2 regions of the Bacillus sp. LH1 genome follow, and region 2 is predicted to be linked to the other one. Evidence: riboswitches for the same ligand, from Rfam matches in the RefSeq annotation. Region 2 holds a riboswitch; the other holds the start of a gene.

Region 1 (3,216 bases), 710 kb from region 2:
ACGTATCAGCAAGTTGTTTATTTTGCGTATCCATATATTTTGTAGGATTCTCCATTGCTGAAAGTAAAGTCGCTTCGTTAAATCGTGCAGGTGCTTTTGTTTGACCTGATGTTTGCATAATTAACTTTACAGCTAATGTATCGCCTTTCTCAATGTGAGGTAGAAGTTGCTCTTTTACGTCATCAGTTACATCATCATCTTCAAAGCGATTTTCATATACTTCTTTCCAACCGGCATGTAGAATTGTTTTTCCGCGCGCAATGAACGTTTCATTGCCAACCTTTGTGCGTAACGTTAGTTGCTCATATTCGAATGCCGGGAATAACACAGCTAAGAAACGTTTTACAACTAAATCATAAATTTTGCGTTCTTTATCTGTGAATGCTGAGAAGTTAACGTATCCTTCTGTTGGAATAATCGCATGATGATCGCTTACTTTACTATCATCAACAAATGATTTGTTAGGTTTGATAGGCTTTTGTAATACTTTATGTGCGAAGGGACGGTATTCTCCAACACCACATGCTTTTAGACGTTCTGGAAGTGTTCCAACGATATCAGATGAAATGTAGCGTGAATCTGTACGAGGGTACGTTAGTACTTTATGCTGTTCATACAATTTTTGCATAATATTTAATGTTTCTTTAGCAGAGTAACCGAACTTTTTATTCGCATCACGTTGCAATTCAGTTAAATCGTAAAGACCAGGAGAGAATGACTTCTTCTGTTTCTTATCAATTTCCACAACAGTAGCATTTTGTTTATCTAAACGTTTTACAATACCATCGATTTTTTCTTTATTAAAACTACGGCTATTGCCATTTGCATCTTGCCAAGTAAGTTTGAGCTTCTCCATTGTTTGAGCTTCGATGCCGTAGTAAGTTTGTGCTTTGAAGTTCTTTATTTCATCCTCACGACTAGCAATCATAGCAACAGTAGGGGTTTGTACACGGCCGCAATTTAACTGGGCATTAAAGCGAGTCGTTAAAGCACGAGTTGCATTAAGACCGATATACCAGTCAGCTTCTGAACGCGCAACTGCTGAAGCGTATAAATTGTCATAGGCTTTACCTGGTTTTAAATTTGCAAAACCATCTTTAATTGCTTTATCGGTTACAGAAGAAATCCATAAACGTTTGATTGGTTTATTTAGCTTAACTTTATCGATAATCCAGCGTGCGACTAATTCCCCTTCACGTCCAGCGTCTGTTGCCACAATAATTTCATTTACATCTTTTCTAAGTAGCTGACTTTTTACAGCATTAAATTGTTTACCAGTTTGTTTAATAACCGTTAATTTCAAACGCTCAGGTAGCATCGGTAAATCTTCTAAATTCCACTTTTTATATTTCACATCATAACTTTCTGGATCTGCTAATGTAACGAGATGACCTAAAGCCCAAGTTACAATATATTTATTACCCTCAAGATAGCCGTTTCCTTTTTTATCACACTTCAGTACACGAGCAATATCTCGTGCAACGGAAGGTTTTTCAGCGATTACAACGCTTTTTGACATATTAAAAACATCCTTTCAAATTTCCATAAGTTAAATATAGCATACATCTTCTTGAGATTCAGTTTCGCTCCATATTTCAGCTGTTTTTAATGGAGTTAACAAAATCCCAACTGATTAAAGTTTCACTTTATCAGTTGCCTCTATATCAAATAGAAAAGTAAAGAACTTGTTATTTTACTAGAATAAGAGTAGACTTTGAAGTAGATGAATAAGAAACACATGGGAGTTTGTGGATACAAACTGAGAGTATGGCTACTAGTCCGTCATTGACCATTTGAACCTGTTGGATAATGCCAGCGTAGGGAGAGTGTAAAAGCACATATTCAGGCACTTTGCGTACGCGCAAAGTGTCTTTTTGTGTATCTCCCATCATTATAGTTAGGAGATGAAAAGGATGAATATGAAAGAAATTAGTAAAGTAGTGGATTTGGTGAGAGAATCTAATCCGCTTGTTCATAATATTACAAATGTTGTTGTAACAAATTTTACTGCTAACGGTTTGTTGGCACTTGGGGCATCGCCTGTAATGGCGTATGCAAAAGAAGAAGTGGCAGAAATGGCTAGCATTGCTGGAGCGTTAGTATTAAATATGGGAACACTTCGTCCTGAAGAAGTAGAAGCGATGTTACTTGCCGGTAAATCAGCAAATGTGAACAATGTACCAGTACTGTTTGATCCAGTTGGTGCAGGAGCAACATCGTATCGGACAGAAGTTGCGAGACATATTCCGGCTGAAATTGAATTAGCGAGTATTCGCGGAAATGCAGCTGAAATAGCGAACGTTATTAATGAGAGATGGGAAATTAAAGGGGTAGACGCTGGTACTGGAAATGGCAATGTTGTAAGTATTGCAAGGCAGGCAGCAGATGAACTAAATACAGTTGCGGTCATTACTGGAAAAGAAGATGTTGTTACAGATGGAGAGAGAACTATTGTTATTCGAAATGGTCACCCTATTTTAACGAAAGTTACGGGAACAGGTTGTTTACTAACTTCTGTAATAGGAGCATTTGTAGCAGTGGAAAAAGATTATGTAAAAGCAGCAGTAGCAGCATTAACGTTTTATGGTGTAGCTTCGGAACTGGCAGCTGCTAAGACTGTGGAAAAGGGACCTGGTAGTTTCCAAATTGAATTTTTAAATCAGTTAGCGAATACTACTTCTAGTGATATTGAGAAGTATGGAAAGATTGAGGAGTTAGAGTAAGAGGGAGTGAAAGAAATGGCACGCATTGAAATAGATAAAATGTCTAAGCTATTGCAAGTGTATTTTATTATGGGAAGTAATAACTGCACGAGGGATCCTTTAGCTGTATTGAAAGAAGCGTTAGATGGTGGAGTGACAATTTTTCAGTTTCGCGAGAAGGGGGAAGGTTCTTTAATCGGAGAAGATAGAGTGCGCTTTGCAAAAGAATTGCAGACGCTTTGTAATGAATATAGTGTTCCTTTCATTGTAAATGATGATGTAGAATTAGCCATTGAATTAGATGCAGATGGTGTTCATGTCGGACAAGATGATGAAGGAATTACATCTGTTCGTGAAAAAATGGGAGATAAAATTATCGGCGTATCTGCTCATACAATTGAAGAAGCACGCTTTGCAATCGAAAATGGAGCAGATTATTTAGGCGTTGGACCTATTTTCCCAACGAGTACGAAAAAAGATACGAAAGCGGTTCAAGGAACGAAAGGATTAGCCT
Region 2 (3,216 bases):
GGGATTCTTTAGGGGGAGAGAACAATGAACACATGGACACAAGTTTATGATCCATTCGGAAACATTTGGATTTCGGCAGCGGTAGCACTTATTCCGATTATCTTTTTTTTCTTAGCTTTAGCAGTTTTCCGCATGAAAGGGTATGTGGCAGGATTTATTACAGTTGTACTTACAGTTTTAGTAGCGTTATTCGCTTATAAAATGCCGTTCACGATGGCAATGGCAGCGACCGGATATGGTTTCTTATACGGATTATGGCCAATTGCTTGGATTATCATTATGTCGGTATTTTTATATAAAATTTCTGTGAAAACAGGTCAATTCGATGTGATTCGTGCATCGGTATTATCGATTACGAACGATCATCGTCTACTTGTTATTTTAATTGGATTTTCATTTGGAGCATTTTTAGAAGGAGCGGCAGGATTTGGGGCACCAGTAGCGATTACAGCAGCACTTCTTGCGGGGCTTGGGTTAAATCCTTTATACGCAGCAGGTCTTTGTTTGATTGCAAATACTGCACCAGTGGCGTTCGGAGCGATGGGAATTCCGATTACAGTTGCTGGACAAGTAACAGGTATTGATCCACATAAAATTGGACAAATGGCTGGGCATCAATTACCGTTCCTATCATTATTTGTGCCATTCTTTATCGTATTTTTAATGGATGGATTTAAGGGGGTACGACAAACGTGGCCTGCGTTATTTGTAGCGGGTAGTTCATTTGCGATTACGCAGTTCATTACAGCGACATTTTTAGGACCAGAACTTCCGGATATTACATCGGCACTTGTAAGTTTAATTAGTTTAGCGCTGTTCTTAAAAGTTTGGCAGCCGAAAGAAATTTATCAATCCGGGCAAGCAAATAGTGAAGTAGCAGCAACAACGACAGTAGCATCGATGCCGAAATTAACGTTTGGAAAAGTAGTGAAGGCATGGTCTCCATTTATCGTATTAACGGTTATGGTAGTCATTTGGAGCCAAAGTTTCTTTAAGGCATTATTCGCTCCAGGAGGGGCTTTAGCAAGTCTTGTATTTAAGTTTGAAATTCCAGGTCTGCATAATCTAGTAATGAAAGCAGAGCCGATTGTAAATAAATCAACGCCTTACGAGGCAATTTTGAAGTTTGATGTATTATCAGCAACCGGAACGGCGATTTTAATTGCTTGTATCATTTCCATGTTTATTTTGAAAATGAATGTAAAAGATGCAGTAGTGACATTTAAAGAAACGTTAAGCGAATTAAAAATGCCAATTCTATCTATCGGATTCGTACTAGGGTTTGCATTTATCGCAAACTATTCTGGTCTATCTTCTACGTTAGCGTTAGCATTAGCCGGAACTGGCGGCCTATTCCCGTTCTTCTCACCATTCTTAGGCTGGATTGGCGTATTCCTAACAGGGTCTGATACGTCTGCGAATGCACTGTTCTCAAATTTACAAGCCATTACAGCGCAGCAAGTCGGCGTATCTGAAGTGCTTCTCGTTGCAGCAAATACAACAGGCGGTGTAACAGGTAAAATGATTTCCCCGCAGTCGATTGCGATCGCTTGTGCAGCGGTTGGTCTTGCTGGAAAAGAATCGGATTTGTTCCGTTTTACAGTGAAGCATAGCTTATTCTTCGTAATTATTGTTGGTATTATGACGTATGTGCAGGCGTATTATTTAACGTGGATGATTCCGTAAAGAGCAAAAGAAATAAGCTTTGAATTTTTCAGATTATGGTGTATGATGGGAAAGTATTGAAAATTAAATCAGTGATAAACTAGGGGTGCCTAACGTATGCGTAGGCTGAGAGAGAAGCGCGTGAACTTCTTAACCCTTTGGACCTGATCTGGCTCGTACCAGCGTAGGGAAGTTAACGGCTTTACATAATGATGTCTTTATGAGCCAGGTCCTTATTTTTTTATGGACCTGGCTCTTTTTATTTTGGCATGCGCTGGCCATATCTCGTCCTTGTCACGAACAGGGGGGCAACAAAAATTATGAAACAATCTGTTTCAGCTGAGCAAATTGAATTGAAATCGAGTTTACCAGGGAGTAAGAAAGTATATGTGGATGGGCCACGAGAAGGCATGAAAGTACCGATGCGTGAGATTGAACAAAGCGAAACAAATGGCGTTCCAAATCCGCCAATTCGTGTGTATGATACGAGCGGCCCTTATACGGATCCTGAGTATAAAGTGGAGTTAGAAAAGGGGATTCCAACGCCGCGCCATTCTTGGATTATGGGGCGTGGTGATGTAGAAGCATACGAAGGGCGTGAAGTGAAACCAGAGGATGACGGTGTGAAAGTGGCTTCGAAACATACACCTGTTTTCCCGCAGATGGATCGCAAGCCACTTAGAGCAAAGCAAGGTGCAAACGTTACGCAAATGCACTATGCACGTAATGGCATTATTACGTCTGAGATGGAGTATGTTGCGATTCGTGAAGGGGTAGAGCCGGAGTTTGTTCGTAAGGAAATCGCAGAAGGCCGCGCTATTTTACCAGCGAATATTAATCATCCAGAAGCTGAACCGATGATCATCGGGCGTAATTTTCATGTGAAGGTAAATGCGAATATCGGAAACTCAGCTGTATCTTCTTCGATTGCAGAAGAAGTAGAGAAGATGACATGGGCAACGCGCTGGGGTGCAGATACGATTATGGATTTATCTACAGGTAAAAATATTCATACGACGCGTGAGTGGATTATTCGTAACGCACCTGTACCAGTTGGAACTGTACCGATCTATCAAGCGCTTGAAAAGGTAAACGGAATTGCAGAAGATTTAACGTGGGAAGTATATCGTGATACGTTAATTGAGCAGGCGGAGCAAGGCGTTGATTACTTTACAATTCACGCTGGTGTATTGCTTCGTTACATTCCAATCACGGCAAAGCGTACGACAGGTATCGTTTCGCGCGGTGGTTCGATTATGGCGCAGTGGTGTCTATTCCATCATAAAGAAAACTTCCTATATACTCACTTTGAAGAGATTTGTGAAATTATGAAGCAGTACGATGTTTCGTTCTCTCTTGGAGATGGATTACGTCCAGGGTCTATTGCAGATGCAAATGACGAAGCACAGTTTTCTGAGCTTGAAACACTTGGTGAATTAACCAAAATTGCTTGGAAACATGATGTGCAAGTTATGATTGAAGGACCTGGACACGTACCGATGCACTTAATTAAAGAGAATATGGAGAAAGAGCTTGATATTTGTCAGGGCG

The links. Region 2 has a riboswitch for thiamine pyrophosphate ahead of thiC (phosphomethylpyrimidine synthase ThiC). Riboswitches for the same ligand answer to the same signal wherever they lie in the genome.
Region 1: it holds a riboswitch for thiamine pyrophosphate, as region 2 does, so the genes downstream of both, thiM (hydroxyethylthiazole kinase) here and thiC (phosphomethylpyrimidine synthase ThiC) in region 2, are expected to answer to the same signal.

Annotation. Positions count from the first base shown of each region.
Region 1 is NZ_CM175007.1:428,866-432,081, forward strand. Features, by position in the region: gene topB (DNA topoisomerase III) at 1-1,519, opposite strand, end outside; TPP riboswitch at 1,729-1,841, shown strand; gene thiM (hydroxyethylthiazole kinase) at 1,914-2,723, shown strand; gene thiE (thiamine phosphate synthase) at 2,739-3,216, shown strand, end outside.
Region 2 is NZ_CM175007.1:5,089,875-5,093,090, reverse strand. Features, by position in the region: gene lldP (L-lactate permease) at 25-1,686, shown strand; TPP riboswitch at 1,758-1,873, shown strand; gene thiC (phosphomethylpyrimidine synthase ThiC) at 1,986-3,216, shown strand, end outside.